4 regions of the Massilia genomosp. 1 genome follow, and region 3 is predicted to be linked to each of the others. Evidence: predicted binding sites of a transcription regulator. Region 3 holds the regulator's gene; each other region holds the start of a gene.
What was found. The regulator FNR, encoded in region 3, switches genes on or off when oxygen is low (the NO sensors DNR and NnrR bind a similar motif). The targets are predictions, from matches to a motif close to TTGATNNNNATCAA.
Positions count from the first base shown of each region.

Region 1 (4,335 bases), on a different contig from region 3:
GTTTACCGACAGCCCGTGCCGGACCGGCATCACGCCCGGCAGCGTCGGCCAGTGCAATTACCTGAGCATGCCGACCCAGCAGGCTGCGGTGAACGGCACGGTGTACATCACGGCGATCGACAACACCGCGCTCGACCTCAATTTCAAGACCGTGGTGCCACCCACCAGCACGCCGACCCTGCAGTTTTCGCTCAAGTGCGTCAACCCGACCACGGGCGCCGGCGGCGTCGCCAAGTTCAAGAACATTGCCCTGAAAGCGTGCATCGGGGCGTCCGCGGCGCAAAGCGCGACCCAGTGGCAAGCCATTGCGCTGAGCTTCGATCCGAACGCGGCCACCTCGCCGCCGCTGGCGTTCGTGTACTCGGACGTCGGCCAGGTCGAACTGCTGATGGCCGAGACCGCCTCGGCGCTGGCGCAGGTGAGCACCAGCGGCCAGTTCGTCGTGCGGCCCTACAAATTCGCCTTGAGCACGCCGCTGGCCAATCCGGCCGGCCTGATCGAGCAGACCAAGATGACGGCCGATATCGGCCGCTTCTGGAAGGCCGGCGCCGGCTTTACCCTCGATGTGATTGCGCAAAACTTCGACGGCTTGCCGACGCCCAATTTTGGCAGGGAAACCACCCCGCAGATGGTCGACCTGATCACCACGGTCGCCATCGATTCGCTCAACTACGCCGATCCGGGCGACCCCACGTCGGAAGCGCTGGCGTTCGCCGACATGGCGGTTTTCAACGGCGATCCGTTTCCCCAGGTGGAAGGGGAGTTTGCGCCGTTCAGCGGCGGCGCCGCCAGCGGCGCCAACTTTACCTTCGCCGAAGCCGGCATCATCAATGTGCGCGCGCACATGCAAGGGTCGACCTATCTCGATACGGCCGACGTCACCAGCAACGGTATCGCGCTGGGCCGCTTTTATCCGGGCTACTTCCAGACCGACGTGCCGATCATCATGTATTGCGCCGCGCCGCATCCGCTCGACTGCAAGAATCTCGGCCTGCATTATTCGAAGCAGCCGATCCAGACCGTCGTGCGGGCCGTAAATGCGGTCGGCCAGATCACCAAGTTCTACCAGGGCAAGTTCGTCAAGTCGCCCAAGCTGCTGCCGTTCACCACGATGGGCGGTGCGGTCCAGGCCACCAAGGGCACGCTCACGCCCAGTGCGATCACCGATGCGCAGACGGTGTTCATCCAGGGCGTGGCCACCACCTGGCCGAGCTACGACTATGCCGCCACCACCTATGAGCCGCTCGATATCTACCTGCGCGCCAGCGACGCCGACCTGGTCACCTCGAACCGCGCCGCCTTGTCGGTCGAGGGCGGCACCAAAATCGCGCGCGGCCGGATGCTGGTCGAAAATGCCTTCGGTTCGGAACTGCTGCCGCTGGCGGTGACCATGCGCGCCCAATACTGGACCGGCACCAGCGCCACCAATGGCCGCTGGGTCGGTAGCGCCAGCGACGCCATCAGCATCCCGCCGCCACCGGAAGCCGGCTCGGGCCAGGTGAGCTTGCCGCACAGCGTCGCCGGCGCCCAATTGCGGCTCAGTTATACCCAATGCAAGGGCAACATGACGAGCTGCAATGGGCTCACGCCCTTTCCCGACCCCAAGGCCACGCTCGGCACGGCGTACATGAAGGAGGGCGTGCTCAAGTTCAAGCTGGCGCCGACCGGCAAGACCGGCAGCGTCGACGCCGCCCTCAACCTGCCCGTGTGGCTGCCGTCCACGCCCGGCAGGCTCACCTTCGGCGTGTACAAGACCACGCCGCTGATCTATATCCGCGAGATTTTCTGATGGGCGCGCCGGGGGAACAGGTACGGAAGATTCCATACTGCTATCACTATGCGGTGGAAATCCGACGCTTTCAGTTGCTGATCGCAAATTTCGTGTTAAATCGCGATGAAACTTGAATATAATCAAGAAGCTACCGCACGACCTTCGCGCGCGGTATTGATATAGATTGCGGGCATGGGATTTTTCTCGAGATCAAAGAAGAAGGATGGTTTGCTGGTCATCGCCCTGCATGGCGAGGGCGTGTTCGCGGCGCGCGTCAAGCACCAGGCCGGGGGCAAGCCGCGCGTCACCCTGGCGGCGTTTTATGCGGCCGACAAAGGCAACGGCCCCGACATGCTGGAAAAGACCGGCAAGGACTTGCACGCGAGCAGTTTTCGCTGCGCGACCGTGCTCGGCGCCGGTGAATACCAGTTGCTCTCGGTCGAGGCCCCCAACGTGCCGGCCGACGAGCTGCGCACCGCCGTGCGCTGGCGCCTGAAGGACATGCTCGATTTTCCGGCCGACCAGGCCGGCATCGATGTGCTCGACATTCCCACCGACAAGGCTCAGGGCCGCAGCCAGTCGCTGTTCGCGGTGGCCGCGCGCAACAGCCTGATCGAAAGCCGCCAGAACCGCTTCGTCAACGCCGGCGTGCCGCTGGCGGTGATCGACATTCCCGAAATGGCGCAACGGAATATCTCGGCCCTGCTCGAACCGGAAGGGCGCGGCGTGGCCGTGCTCTCGTTCAGCAGCGAGGGCGGCTTGCTGACCGTCACCTATAACGCCGAGTTGTACCTGGCGCGCCGGATCGACGTAACGCTCGAACAATTGCTCGACAGCGACCATGATCGCAAGCACGTGTGCTACGACAAGATCACCCTGGAATTGCAACGTTCGCTCGACCATTTCGACCGCCAGTACAACTTCATCAACGTCTCGAAACTGGTGCTGGCGCCGACCGGCGCGAGCGGCCTGGACGAATACCTGTCCAGCAACCTGTATACCAAGGTCGAGTCGCTCGACCTGGCCAGCGTGCTGGACCTCGATGGGGTGCCGGAACTGGCCGCCGCCGCGCAGCAGCAGCGCTTTTTCCTGACCCTGGGCGCGGCCCTGCGGGATGAGGAGGTTGCCTCTTGAGCCAGCAAATCAATCTGTTCAACCCGGAGTTTCTCAAGCAGAAGAAGATTTTTACGTCCAGCAACATGCTGCTCGCGCTCGGCGTGCTGGTGGCCGGCGCGCTGGCCATGGTGATGGTGGGCCGCCACAGCATCGGCCGGCTGGAAGCCGAAGCGGCCGCCGGCGCCGACCAGCTGGTCTTGAAAAAGGAGCGCCAGGCCAGGGTCATCGCCGAATTCGCCCCGCGCCAGAAAAGCCGCGAGCTCGAGCTGGAGATCGCCCGCGCCGAAGCCGACCTCGCTTCCTTGCACGATGTCTCGAAGGTGCTGGGCGGACAAACCCTGGTCGTGGCGCGCAAAGGGTATGCGCGCTACTTCAAGGCGCTGGCGCGCCAGGCCGGCGCCGACCTGTGGCTGACCGGGGTGTACATCGGCGGCGACGGCCACCATATCGGCTTGCAGGGCCGCGCGCTCGACGCCAGCCTGGTGCCGGCTTTCGTCACCCGCCTCACGCGCGAAGCGGCCATGCAGGGGAAGAATTTTTCCAGCCTGCAAATGAGCCGGGCGCGCCTGCAGCTTGACGGCAAGGATGCGCCAGATCCGGGCCAGATGGCGCCGTATATCGATTTCACCCTGCAGGACGTGGCGCCCGCGCGCGTGGCCGCCGCGCCGCGCGCTGCCGACGCCACGCCGCCCGACGTGAAGCAGGTAGCGGCCAGCATCAAAGCGGAGGCCGCCAAATGAAAGCGCGCCTGCTCAAGCTGCAACTGAAAATCGACGCCATGAGCGTGCGCGAGCGCGCCATGGTGTTCGGCGCCACGGTCGGCGTGGTCGTGTTCGTGCTGTTCGCCCTCCTGTTCGATCCCCTGCTTGCGCGCCAGAAGATGTTGCGCAACCAGATCAGCCAGCAGCAAAACAATATGCTCGGCATCGATGCCGAAATCACGGCCTTGGCGCAAACGAACGCGGTCGACCCCGACCGCGACAACCGCGCGCGGCTGGCGGTGATCAAGGGTGCCAGCACCAGGCTGTCGGACAGCCTGCGCACCGCGCACAACAGCCTGGTCACGCCCGAGACCATCGCGCCGCTGCTCGAACGCATTCTCAAGGCCAACGGCCGGCTGCGCCTGGTGGGCGTGAAAAGCTTGCCGGCGATGCCATTCGCCGGCTCGTTCGACCCCGAGCCAGGCCTGGAGGAGGCCGCCGCGCCGGCGCCCGGTGCGGGCCGCGCCATCTACGCGCACGGCGTCGAAGTGACGGTGCGCGGCAATTACCTGGATATGGTCAACTACATGGATGCGCTCGAAGGCATGCCGGTCCAGCTGTTCTGGGGCAAGGCCCGGCTCGAGGTCGAGGCCTATCCCGACGCGCGCCTGAGCCTGACCTTGTACACCTTGAGCCTGGACAAGAAATGGATCAGCTTATGAGGCGGACCACATGATGAGCCGGACC
Region 1 is NZ_WHJF01000081.1:8,301-12,635, forward strand. Features, by position in the region: gene F1735_RS24325 (DUF6701 domain-containing protein) at 1-1,789, shown strand, start outside; gene F1735_RS24330 (agglutinin biogenesis protein MshI) at 1,964-2,905, shown strand; gene F1735_RS24335 (hypothetical protein) at 2,902-3,627, shown strand; gene F1735_RS24340 (hypothetical protein) at 3,624-4,310, shown strand.
Region 1: a site for FNR is predicted at 1,902-1,915, ahead of F1735_RS24330 (agglutinin biogenesis protein MshI). Genes of this name have one in related genera too.

Region 2 (4,335 bases), on a different contig from region 3:
GGCCGGTGGCTCGATTGCAAGCCGTTCGACAGCGAGCCGGACGGCGAGGCGCAGACGGTGGCGGCCATGCCCGGCTGGCTGGCCAGGGTCATCAGGACCCCGGACGCGCCGATGCCGGCGCGCGTAAAGCGGCGCCGCGCGTTGCCGGACGCCGACAAGGGCGCGAGCGGCGCTACTGCTTCGCCGCTGGCGCGGTCCGCTTGATGATTGATAGTCACGTCAGTTTCCTCGAATTGAACGGCAGCGTCAGGCATGCCTGATACAGAGTTGAAGCAATTTTTATTCCAATGCCGCGCCCCGGCGCCAAAATCTGATGCAGATCAAAGGCTTGGTGGCGCTGTGTGTTAGCGGCGCCGGCGCCAGACGGTCTATCCTGTAAAAAAAACCGACATCCTGTCTTTCGCGCAAGTATTCCACCATTTGGGCCGTCTGTCGACCGCCTTTAGAAGAAGCTTTCGGGAATCACCAGCACATCGCCGGGGCGCATGTAGATATTCGCCGAAATATCGCCCTGCTTGATCAGGTCGTTCAAGCGCACGGCCAGCTTTTCCGACTTGCCGTCCACCTTGCGGATCACGATGGCCTTATTGCCAGAAGCGAACTCGGTGACGCCGCCGACCGCGATCAGCACATCCATCAGCGACATGTCGCGCCGGTAAGCGAGCGCTTGCGGACGGGCGGCTTGCCCGATCACGCGGATCTGCTCGCTGTAATTGCCGACGAAACTGGTCACGATGACGGTCACCACCGGTTGCTGGATGTATTTTTCGAGCGCTTTTTCGATATCGCGCGCCAGGGTGGTCGAGGTTTTGCCGCTGGCCTGCAAGTCTTCCACCAGCGGGGTGGTGATCTTGCCATCCGGACGCACCGGCACCGTGGTCGACACTTCCGGATTGCGCCACACCACGATATTGACGGTGTCGCCCGGGCCGATCAGGTATTCATGGGCGCTGGCCGGCCCCGGATCGGGCACCACGGTCGAGACCTGGGAGGCGCAGCCGCCCAGGAGCAGGGTCGACAGGGCCAGCGCGCTGGCGCCAAGCCATTTCATCGTATGCGATTTGAACGTGTTCACCTGATTTTCCTTTATGCGGACCGCGCCGGTATTAAATTACTATAATGCAATTTTAATTACAACAGTTTCTATTTTAGCATGAAGTTTTTCAAGCGAAAGGGAGGACACGCTTTTCTTTCCTCACGGTGTTGTTTGCGGCGTTGTTTGCGTTGATGTTTGTTGTTGCAGCAGCGTGCGCACATGGATCACCGGGATGGCGTAGCTGATGCCGCTCGGGTTGCTGATCGCATTTTCCTTCAATCCCTTGACGAACACCATGTTCAGCACCGCCAGCACCTGGCCGCTGTCGGGATCGTAGACCGGGCTGCCGCTGTTGCCCGGATACGCCGTGCCGTCAAGCTGGTAGATGGGCGAGGGCGCGCGCGCCAGTTGCGCAATCGCGCGCGCATCGAGCTTGCGCGCACTGACCGAGGGCATCACCAGCGGCGTAATGGCCGACAACATGGCGCGGTGGGTCACCGGATGCAAGCCGAGCACCATGCCGAGCGGAAAGCCGGTAAACGCCAGCGCCTGGCCTTCCTCGACCGCGCCGCCGTCGCCCAGGCGCAGGGCCGGCATCGGCGCGCCGGCCAGGCGCAGGTGGGCCAGGTCGTGCAGGCGGTCGAGCCCGGCCAGCCTGGCGGGGCGGAAGTCGACCTTGTCGCCTTTGGCGATGACGATGCCCAGCGTTTCATTGCGTTCGCTGTCGAGCGTCTCGGGGATGCCGTGCGCGTTCGTGATCACGCTCAGGCCGTCGCCGGTGACAAAGCCGGTGGCCACGAACACGATGGCCGGGCTGCGCGTGGGCTGGTAGGTGCCGATTCCGACCACCGAGGGCTTGACCGCGGCGATCACCTGGCCGAAGGTGGCGCCGGCGGCCGCACCGGGCGCCCAGGCAAGGGCGGCAAGCAGGGCGCCGGCAAGGCTTGGGCGCATGCCGACACCGGCGCGTAAAAGGAGGGAAGAAGTCATGCGCCGACAGTACCCGATTGGCGCGCCGGCAACAACTAGTTTCATTCACGCAAACCGGCTGATCATGGTCGCTTCACCACTGTTGTAATTTCGGCGCGCAAGGCCACGGTTTTCTTCCTGTTTGGCGAATCGATGTGCGAAACTCTTTGCGAGGGGCAACAGGATTGGCCGAATTGTCATTGAATACATGAGTGATGCCGTAAACAATTGTTGAACGTATACTATGTGGGCGAATTCAATATCAGCAGGAAACGAATTTCCTGTATCATATGATTATTAATCAATGCCTTAGAGCAATTCATTGTCATGCTCCTTGAGCTGCAACAATAAATTGTTTTTTGTGCATCCGATAACACGTTGGCTGGCGCGATGCGGCACCGGGCGCTGCGTCCGCATGTGCGTACACAGCGGCCGGCCTGGGCCACCCTCCCGGGATACCTTCCCGGGATACCCTTTATGGCGAGATTGACGAGATGGCAGAACTGCAGGCCCTACTGACGAACTTCCTCAAAGCGATCTGGAAATACCGCTGGTACGCGGTCGTCATTTCCTGGATCGTGGCCATCGTGGGCTGGGCGGTGGTGTACCGCTTGCCGAATGAATACCAGGCCTCGGCCCGGGTGTACGTCGATACCCAGAGCATCCTGCAACCGCTGCTGTCGGGCATGACGACGGTACCGAACGTGGACCAGCAGGTGGCCTTCATGCGGCGCACCCTGATCAGCCGTCCCAACGTCGAGCGCGTCATGCGCATGGTCGACCTCGACATCAAGGCGTCCACGCCCAAGGACAATGAAAAGCTGATCGACGAGCTGATGGCGCAGATCAGCATCGGCGGCACCGAGCGTGACGACATCTACACCATCTCGTACAAGAATTCCAACCCCAAGCTGGGCAAGGACATCGTGCAGTCGCTGCTGACCATCTTCGTGGAAGGCAGCTTCGGCGGCAAGAAGCAGGATTCCGAAAAAGCGGTGCAGTTCATCGACGACCAGATCAAGAATTACGAAGAAAAGCTGGTGCAGGCCGAAAACGCGCTCAAGGAATTCAAGATCAAGCACCTCGGCATGCTGCCGCGCGCCGGCGGCGACTTCAGCGCCAACATGGCCACGCTCGAAGACTCGCTCAACCAGGCGCGCCTGGAACTGACCGAAGCCGAGCAGGCGCGCAACGCCATCAAGCGCCAGATCGCCGGCGAAGAACCGGCCCCGCTCACGCCGCCGGAAGCGGCCACCGTGGCCAATCCCGAAATCGATGCGCGCATCGCGGCGCTCAACAAGAATCTCGACGGCCTGCGCATGCAGTACACCGACGCCCATCCCGACATCGTGGCGGCGCGCCGCCTGATCGCCCAGCTCGAAGCGCGCAAGCTCGAAGAAGCCAAGCGCAACAAGCGCAACAACGACCCCGGCGCCAACTACAGCCCCATGCTGCAGCAAATGAACGTGGCGCTGTCGGTGGAAGAAGCGCGGGTCGCTTCGCTCAAGGCGCGCGTGGGCGAATACACGAGCCGCGTGGCGCGCCTGCGCTCGCAGAGCACCAACGCGCCCGAAGTCGAGGCCCAGCTGGCCCAGCTCAACCGCGACTACCTGATCAACAAAGAGAATTACGAAAAACTGGTCGGCCGGCGCGAAGCGGCCAAGCTCTCGGGCGACCTCAGTTCGGCCACCGACATGCTGACCTTCCGCGTGATCGATCCGCCCACCGTGCCCTCGACGCCGTCGGGACCGAACCGCCACCGCCTGTTCTCGTTCGTGTTCGCCGCCGCGCTGGCGGCCGGCCTGGGCGTGGCCCTGCTGATGAGCCAACTGCGTCCGACCTTCATGAGTCAGGGCAGCCTGCGCGACGTGACCGGCATTCCTATCCTCGGCAGCATCGGCATGAACTGGACCAACGAACAAAAGGTCATCCGCACCAAGCGCCTGTACGCCTTCAGCGCGGCCGTGATCGTGCTGTTCGGCGCCTACGGCGGCGTGATGGCGGCCCTGTTTGTCCGACCGCTGCTCTGATGCGGCCTTCACTGGAGAGAACAGCGTGAGCATTATCGAAAAAGCGGCCAGCCGCATCGAACAAAGAAAAGACGAACAGGGCGTGCCAGGCGCCGCCGCGCGCGCGGCCGATACGCCGCCGCCAGCGCCGTCCATGGCGGCGCCGCACGCATCGGCCGCGCCGGCCGCGGCCCCGCCGCCGCACGCGCCGCGCCGCACCGCCAACCAGGTCGAACTCGATCTGGAACGCATGCAGCGGCTCGGGCTGGTGACGGCGGCCGGCGGGCGCACCACCCTGGTCGAGGACTTCCGCATCATCAA
Region 2 is NZ_WHJF01000033.1:17,365-21,699, forward strand. Features, by position in the region: gene F1735_RS14570 (hypothetical protein) at 1-218, opposite strand, end outside; gene F1735_RS14575 (XrtA/PEP-CTERM system exopolysaccharide export protein) at 443-1,051, opposite strand; gene F1735_RS14580 (S1 family peptidase) at 1,196-1,990, opposite strand; gene F1735_RS14585 (XrtA system polysaccharide chain length determinant) at 2,500-4,035, shown strand; gene F1735_RS14590 (XrtA-associated tyrosine autokinase) at 4,061-4,335, shown strand, end outside.
Region 2: a site for FNR is predicted at 2,340-2,353, ahead of F1735_RS14585 (XrtA system polysaccharide chain length determinant). Genes of this name have one in related genera too.

Region 3 (4,335 bases):
TCATTGCATGTATATCAAGAATACCGTCATGGCGCTCGCCGCCCTGTTGCTCGCCGCCAGCGCGCAAGCCGAAGTCGCCGTTACCGCCGAAGTCGGCACCACGGGCGTCGGCGCCCATCTGATTTTCCCAATGGAAAAAACCCTGAACGCCCGTTTCGGCGCCAGCTACTTCCAGCACAAGTACAACGATACCGCCAGCACCCTGAGCTACACGATGAAGGCCAAGCTGCAAAATATCGATGTGCTGTTCGACTGGCACCTGATCGATAACAGCCCGTTCCGCCTGACCGGCGGCGTGGTATATAACGGCAACAAGATCAGCATGGTGGCGCGCCAGGATTCGAACGGCTTCTTCAACATCAACGGCAAGCAATACGCCGCCAGCCAGGTCGGCATCCTCAACGGCGGGATCGAGTACAACAAGGGCGCGCCTTATGTTGGCGTGGGCTGGGGCAATGCCTTAAGCACCGACAAGAAGTGGCAGCTCAGCGCCGACCTGGGCGCGCTGTGGCAAGGTCACCCGAAGGGCCGCTTGACGAACTCGCAATGCACCGCCGCGGCTGCCGCCTGCGCCACCCTGGCGCGCGATGTCGCCACCGAGCGCGTGAAGATGGAAGCCGACGTCGAGGCCTACAAGGTCTATCCGGTCTTGCGCGCCGGTATCAGCTACCGTTTCTGAGCGGCAGGCAACAGGCAAGGAACAGCGCGCCGCGCGGGCGTGGTTTTGGGTAGGATATCCTTTTTACAAGGGAGTGCGCCATGAAACCACGCTTTCACTCGCTCGCGGCGCTGGCCGCCTGCTGCATGCTCGTTCTGGCCACGGCCGCCTGCGGCGACAAGCAGGAACCGACCAAGCCCAAAGTGGCGACGGCGTCGTTGACCCGGTAGGCTTTTGCGCCCCGGCAAGCGCCGGACAGAGTAAACTACGCCCTTGTTCTTTCGCTGCAAGGTCGCTTCCCCATGTCTTTTGATTCCCTCGGTCTGATCGATCCCCTCGTGCGCACGCTGGACGCGCTCGGTTACCGCACGCCCACGCCAGTGCAGGCGCAAGCCATTCCCGCCGTGCTGGCCGGGCGCGACATGATGGCCGCCGCCCAGACCGGCACCGGCAAGACCGCCGGCTTCGCCCTGCCCCTGTTGCAGCGCCTGACCTTGCAGGGCCAGGTCGGCGCCAATGCGGTGCGCGTGCTGGTGCTGGTGCCGACGCGCGAACTGGCCGAGCAGGTGCATGAGAGTTTCCGCGCCTATGGGGCCGGCTTGCCGCTGCGCACCCACGTGGCCTACGGCGGCGTGAGCATCAATCCGCAGATGATGAAGCTGCGCAAGGGACTCGACGTGCTGGTGGCCACTCCCGGCCGCCTGCTCGACCTGTACCGCCAGAACGCGCTCAAGTTCGACCAGCTCGAAACCCTGGTGCTCGATGAAGCCGACCGCATGCTCGACCTGGGGTTTTCGCGCGAACTCGACGCCGTGTTCGCCGCCCTGCCGAAAAAACGCCAGACCCTGCTGTTTTCAGCCACGTTTTCGGACGAGATCCGCGCCCTGGCCGGCAAGCTGCTGAGCGACCCCTTGAGCATCGAGGTCAGCCCGCGCAACAGCACCGTCAAGCGCATCCGCCAGTGGGTCGTGCCGGTCGACAAAAAACGCAAGCCGGAACTGTTCTTGTACCTGCTTAAAAAGCACCGTTGGGGCCAGGTGCTGGTGTTCGTCAAGACGCGCAAGGGCGTGGACCAGCTGGTCGAGACCTTGCAGGCGCAGGGCGTCGCGGCCGATTCGATTCACGGCGACAAGCCGCAACCGGCGCGCCTGCGCGCGCTCGAGCGTTTCAAGGCCGGCGAAGCGAAGATCCTGGTGGCGACCGACGTGGCCGCGCGCGGGCTCGATATCGACGACTTGCCGCAGGTGGTCAATTTCGACCTGCCGATCGTGGCCGAAGACTACATCCATCGCACCGGCCGCACCGGCCGCGCGGGGGCCTCGGGCGAAGCGGTCTCGCTGGTCTGCGCGGATGAGGTGCAATTGCTCGCCGCCATCGAAATTCTGACGAAGCAAACCCTGGAACGCATCGAGGAGCCTGGTTTCTCGCCGGAACACAGGGTACCCCTCACCAACACCGCCGGCGAGGTGCTGAAAAAACCCAAGAAACCCAAGAAAGCCAAGATCAGCGGCGACGTGTCGACGGTCGACGTGCGTTTCCGCCCGCGCTGAGGCCGGCGCCGCACCATGCGCAGGGGTATGGATTGCCTTGTTAAGACATGCACAACGCAAATGCGCAAAATGCATGCCCGGCAGGGAAAACACGCATCTGTATCGGGCAAACAGCCCCATCTGTTCCGGTATTCGCCTGTGCGCCGGAGTCGCTGTGGGGTATCATACGGCTCAAGCCACAAACCGTCAGACCCTATGCCTCAGCCTCTCCCATTCGTTCCGGCAGCCATGCTGAACGTCGCCGCACTCAAGGCAAGCTGCGCAGGATGCAGCATGCATCAGCTGTGCCTACCAATGGGACTCGACAGCGAAGATATCACCCGGCTCGACAACATTATCGGCAAGCGCCGCCGCCTGTTGCGCGACGAACGCCTGTACCAGATGGACGAGCCGTTCCGCAACCTGTACGCGATCCGCTTCGGCCACTTCAAGACCTACCAGGTCAACGCCAACGGCGAGCAGCAGATTACCGGTTTCCAGATGGCCGGCGAACTGCTGGGGATGGACGCCATCAGCGGCGACCGCCACCATTGCGACGCGGTCGCGCTGGAAGACAGCGAAGTGTGCGAAATCCCGTTCGCGCGCCTGGAAGAATTGTTCGGCCAAGTGCCGACCCTGCTGCGCCATTTCCACCGCATCATGAGCCAGGAAATCACGCGCGAGCAAAATGTCATGCTATTGCTGGGAAATATGCGGGCGGAGCAGCGCTTTGCCGTATTCCTGGTCAACCTGTCGGCGCGTTACGCGGCGCGCGGTTACTCGGCCACCAGCTTCCAGCTGCGCATGTCGCGCGAAGATATCGGCAATTACCTGGGGCTGACCATCGAAAGCATCAGCCGCCTGCTGTCGCGCTTTAAAAAGCAGGGCTGGATCAGCGTCGACAAGCGCGAACTGAGCTTGCTCGACCCGGCCATGCTCAAGGCGCTGGCCGCCGGCACCGAGCAGTGCAGCCCGATGGCGTGAGCCGGCCGCGTTACGGGCCGGCGCCACCCTGCGCCGGTGCGCCTGATCCCTCCCGCAGCCAGGCGGCAAGCTCGGCTTCGAGGGTGGCGCTGCCGCTCACGGCCAGCAGCGCGCACTTTGGATGGCCCGTGAAACGCAGCATGACAACCGGCGCGCCCGAAATGGCCATAAACGCCCGCTCCCCGTGTGCCACCTTGAACCAGCCCGAATAGTAGCCGAAGGCGGCAATGCCGTTTCTTTTGGTCGACATCGCCAGGCTGCTCATATCGCCACTGCGCGTGATGACCGCCCCCTGGATGCAGGCGCGCTCGACCCTGAAGGTGTAGAAGGCATGCTTGATGACCAGTGCATCGGCTGTCAGCTCGACCGAGTGACGGATGAACATGCTTGTGCATACAAGCAGCCCCAGCAATGCCGATGCAATCAGCATGCCGCTGACAAAGCCGGTTTCCGTCGCCGTCGGGGTTGTTGTATGCGGGGTCAGGAAATAGAAGCCCGTGGTGAGCAGGAGCGGCACCGCGAACAGCATGCCGATCAAGAAAACTTGCTTGTTGGAAGTTGGAATATCGATGTTTATCATCCGGGTGTTCCATTCTGCCGTGGTTCGAGTTGTTGATTGGACACTAGCGCGACAGTATAGTTCAATGCCAGTGCGCTCAACGGCCTGTCAGGGGGCGTCGGGCACGAGCGGTGTCCACTCCTTGCCATCGAAGACCACGGCGCCATATCTGCCGGCGAACAGCATCACGCCATCTCCCACCGCCAGAACACGCGAACGGTGGCGCGCCTCCGGCGGGACGTCCGCGTCCGCCAGCTTGCCATTCCCGATGGTCCAGAGCCCGTCGTCGGAGTTACACCAGACCTTGTCCGCAAACCACACCATATCGTTGAAGGGCCGTGCCAGCGTCGTTTTTTGAATGAGCTTCCACAAATTCTCGCGCCCGCGCAAAATGCCCCCGCCTTGCAAACCGATGTAGACATAGCCGTCGCCGGCGCAGCAGATCGCCTGGATATGCTGATCGACCCGTACGCGGCACTGGTGCCAGCGCACGCCGTCGAAGCGCCAGACGTCGCCCTTGCCTCCCGCACAGTAGATGTCCCGGGCGCTGAAGCCATCGATGACGTCGAAGCCCTCATCATTCGAGCCGTGAGCGTCTCGCTCCG
Region 3 is NZ_WHJF01000090.1:12,712-17,046, reverse strand. Features, by position in the region: gene F1735_RS25585 (hypothetical protein) at 8-679, shown strand; gene F1735_RS37505 (hypothetical protein) at 760-888, shown strand; gene F1735_RS25580 (DEAD/DEAH box helicase) at 961-2,208, shown strand; gene fnr (fumarate/nitrate reduction transcriptional regulator Fnr) at 2,404-3,171, shown strand; gene F1735_RS25570 (hypothetical protein) at 3,182-3,709, opposite strand; gene F1735_RS36800 (hypothetical protein) at 3,839-4,335, opposite strand, start outside.

Region 4 (4,335 bases), on a different contig from region 3:
GAGGCAGACGATGGCGTGACGATAGCGTTCGGGCGGCATGTGCTTGATCAGGTTGATCAGTCCGTTTTCGAGGCCGCCGATGTCGAGCTGGTGGATCAGATGCACCACGAGGCGCGGCGGTTCAAGGGAAGTAGTCATGGTCGACTCCAAAGGTTCATCGGGCGAACGGGAACAAACAGGGTGGCGCGGATAGCGCCGCCCTCAACTACACATCGGTGTCAGGTCTGACATTCGGACACGAGCTCAACTGCAATGCTGCCGAGCCCGTGTCCGAATGTCAGACCTGACACCAGCTTTTGTTTGGCATCGGCTAGTCGTAGTAGCCGTGGTAATCGCCGCCGTTGAAGGCGCGCGCCTTGTTGCAGATCAGGTCGACGTGGGCGCAGTTGTCGAGCCGCAGCAGCGCTTCCTTGACTTCGCGCTGGGTCGTCGTCTCGGACTCGACCACCATCACCACCTGGCCCATCTGCGCCGCCAGCACCGCCGCTTCGGTGGTCAGCAGCAAGGGCGGCGAGTCGAAAATCACGATCCGGTCCGGGTAGCGGTTGGCAATTTCCGAGAGCAGCTTGCTCATCGCGTGGCTGGCCAGCAGTTCGGTGGCGTGCTTGTTGTTGCGCCCCGCCGGCAACAGGCTCAGGGTCGGGATATTGGTCTTGAGGATCACATCCGACAGGCTCAGGTCGCCATTGAGCAAGATATCCATCAGCCCCAGCCCCGGCGCCAGGCCGAGCGTGCGCAGCACCGAGGGACGGGCGACGTCGGCGTCGACCAGCAGCACGGTGTGGTCTTTTTCCATGGCGATGCTCATCGCCAGGTTGATCGCACAGTAGGTCTTGCCTTCGCCGGGCAGGGCGCTGGTGACGACGATCAGGTTGCCGTGCCGGACCCCGCCGGACACCGCCGCGCGCGCATTGCGCAGCAGCGGGCGCTTGATGATGCGAAAATCTTCAGCCACGCTGGTGCGCCCGCCGTCGTGGGTCACCATGCCCATCTGCTGCAGGCGCGCCAGGTTGATGTCGACTTCGCGCAACTGCTCGGCGTTGTGGGCGCCGGCGGGCGCGTCGGGGCCGTGCGGCGCAGCGGCCGGAGTGAGGGAACTGTCCACGTTGTACTCCCTGGGGCTTAGCCCGTGAGAAATCCGGATGCCATGATCGTGCCGTACAGGCCGAGCAAGGCGGTGAAGGCCGCGCCGAGCAGGTATTGCCCGCGGCGCAGCTTGGTGCGTTCGGCATCGTTCCAGGTCATCGATACCGTACCGAGCACGTTCAGTCCGGTGATCTCGCGCAGCGCGCTGGGGCTGACGAATGTCGGACGGACCTGGCTGATCAGCAGCGCCGCGCCCAGCCCGGCGCACAGGGCGATCAAGAGCACGCCGGTGTGGAACAGGCGCCGGTTGGGGCCGACCGGCGAGAGCGGCATGGTGGGCGGATCGATGATGCGGAACGTCATCATCTCGGTCGAGGAACTCAGGTCGCCCGAGAGCCTGGCCGACTCGCGCCGCGCGATCAGCTTTTCGTAGTTGTCCTTGTTGATTTCATAGTCGCGGTTGAGCTGGGCCAGTTGCGATTCGACTTCCGGCACGGCATTGCTCTGTTCGCGCAGGCGCTCGTGGCGCACGCTGTATTCATGTACCCGCACCCGCATCGCCGCCACCTTGGCGTCGGCCTCGGTCAGGGCCACCTTGAGCTGCTGCAGCATGGGACTGTAAAAACGGCCGGGGTCGCCATCGCGCTGGGCCAGCTTGCTTTCCTCGATCTTGCGCGCTTCGAGCTGGGCCAGCAGGCGGCGCGCGCTGACCACGTCCGGGTGCAGGTCGGTGTATTGCAGGCGCAGGGTGTCGAGGTTCTTGTTGATGGCGGCGATGCGGGCGTCGATGTCGGGATTGACGATGGCGCGCGGACGCGGATCGGCTCCGGCCGGCAGCGGGTCGCCGTTGATGCGCGCCTGGATCGCAATGCGCGCCTGTTCGGCTTCGAGCAGGTCGATGCGCGCGGTGCTGAGGGCGTCGCTGGCGATGGCCAGTTGGGCGCTGTAATCGACGCCCTGGCGCGGCAACAGCGCGCTGTTGCGCAGCTTGAATTCCTTGACCGTGTTTTCGGCCGCCACCAGGCGTTGCTCGTAGCTTTTGATCTGCTCGTCGATGAAGCGGATGGCGTACTGGGAATCGGCTTTCTTGCCCTTGAAGCTGCCTTCCAAAAAGATGGTCAGCAAGGCTTGCACCACGTCATGCACCTGCTTGGGATTGTCGCCGCCGTAGGTGATCGAATAGATATCGTTGGTGGTGGTGCCGGAAATTTTCAGCCGCGTGGCCAGTTCGTCGATCTGGTGCTCGCGCTGGCGCGGCGTGGTGGCATCCACATCGAGGTCGACCATGCGCAACACGCGCTCCAGGTTCGGCCGGCTGAGCAGGGTGCGGCTCATGATCGATACTTGTTGCTGCACGTTCGGCATGCTGGTCATGCTGGCCATGAGCGGCTTGAGGATGCTCTGGGTATCGACAAACACGCGGGCCGAACTCTGGTAGTCGTTCGGCAGGCGCAGCACCACCACCCAGCCCAGCGATGCCACGACCCACATGGTGCCGAGGGCGAGCCAGCGATATTTCCAGATGCCTCGCACATGCAGCAGCAACTGGCTGATGAAGTCCTCCATATCGTGTGGGTCTCCGTAAGTCGGGCGGCGATGGGAAGCGACACTGCCAGCTTCACTACTCGTTCGATTATATGTCCGTGGAAACTGTAAGTTTCCGCTGATCACGGGCGCGTTGATTCGCGTCAAGCGTAAAAAGAGCATGCGTCCGCGGCCTGCCCCTGCCAAAAAAATTGCCCGGTCAGGCGCGCTCCTGACCGGAAAAATGCCGGCTGACAGCGAGCCGTGCATCAGGGCCCGGCGGGGCGGTCCGACGCCCGCATCCCCAGCCGGCGCCGACCGCGCAGCACCGGCTGCGAGCCCTGGAATGGCCGCCAACAGCGTGGCCGCCTTGTTCTTCTTGTCTGCATGGCCGGCCTATTTGCGGCGCCGCGTCATCAGCGACATCCCCAGCAGGCCGAGGCCGAAAAGCGCCAGGCTGCCCGGTTCCGGCACCGCCGTCTTCTGCATGGCGTTGGCATACGTGGACTGGTTGATGGTCAGCTGATACATTTCATTGGCGTTGAGTTGGAGCGATCTGGCCGAAAATGTCAGCCAGCCCGGGTCGTAGGTCGAGGTGCCAAAGGCGTGGCCATTGCGGCTGGTCGAGCCATCGCCGTTGAGTTGGCCCGGTGTGTAGTTGAGCATCATTTCGCCGGTTGTCGCATTCTTGATATTGATGCTCCAATCCAGGCGGGCGATGGCGTTGGTCTCACTCCCGCTGCCGATGCTGGCATAGGCCTGCGTCATCGGCTTGGCGTCGAAGGAGATGGACATGCTGTCGCTCGTGCCGAGAGTGAATTGGAATAAGGTCTGGGTACCGACGTCGGACCTGCCGCCGGCGTGGCCGTCGCTGCCCAGGGAAGCCTCACCGCGCGTCTCGACGCGTGCCCCGGCCGCGCGCGAACCGATGGTCACGGCGTTGCCGGTCATGTTCTGGTCGGCATAGCCGAAGGTGCCGGGCACGCTTGGCAGTGCGGAATAGTGGGCAAAGTCGTTTTCGGCGCGCGGCGACGTGGGCAGGCCGACGAACTGGTGCGCCAGGTCGGGCGTGCTGCCGTCGATCGTCGCGGTGGAGCTCACGCCGTTGAGAGAAGCGGTGGAGGTGACACTGACGTTGTCGAAGAACGTGGTGAAATCCGTCGATTTAAAGGCGTCACCGCTGGAATGAAGCAGGCGGAAATTGTCGATCAGGAGGACGGACTGGGCGAATGCATCGGCGCGCGCGCCGTTCATTGCGGCCAGGCAGAGACCGGCAATCGCCGCATGTTTCATCAGGGATGTCGGGACTAGTTTCATAATTGACTCTCCGGTGGGATCAGGTGGGGAAGCGTCGACAGCTTGCGGCGCCGCCGTGCCAACCATCTATGCAGCAAGCGTGCCAGCTCACTTTTTCTTTTGTTATCAATGGCTTGTGAAATACGGCTGCGCAGTTATTCTTGTTTCCCGGCAGGATGCAAAATTTCTCGACTGTCCATGTTTGTTGCAGAACAATGTCTCGGCGCACAGCGTGAACTTCCTTACTGATGGCCCTGTCTGACCTACACAACTTTGCGCGCGGACCGGCAGGCGGACCGTGCGATCACGTGGAAGGAAGATAGCCATGTTTCAAGACGATCTACCGATTGCAACCTTCGAGATGCCGGCGGGCTTACGCGTGCCGGAACCGAGCGAGGCGCCGTCGGCGGCGCCCGATACCGGGCAGCA
Region 4 is NZ_WHJF01000006.1:91,924-96,258, forward strand. Features, by position in the region: gene F1735_RS03855 (TIGR03088 family PEP-CTERM/XrtA system glycosyltransferase) at 1-138, opposite strand, end outside; gene F1735_RS03860 (XrtA-associated tyrosine autokinase) at 311-1,105, opposite strand; gene F1735_RS03865 (XrtA system polysaccharide chain length determinant) at 1,123-2,652, opposite strand; gene F1735_RS03870 (EDSAP-1 family PEP-CTERM protein) at 3,007-3,927, opposite strand; gene F1735_RS03875 (N-acyl amino acid synthase FeeM domain-containing protein) at 4,232-4,335, shown strand, end outside.
Region 4: a site for FNR is predicted at 2,765-2,778, ahead of F1735_RS03865 (XrtA system polysaccharide chain length determinant). Genes of this name have one in related genera too.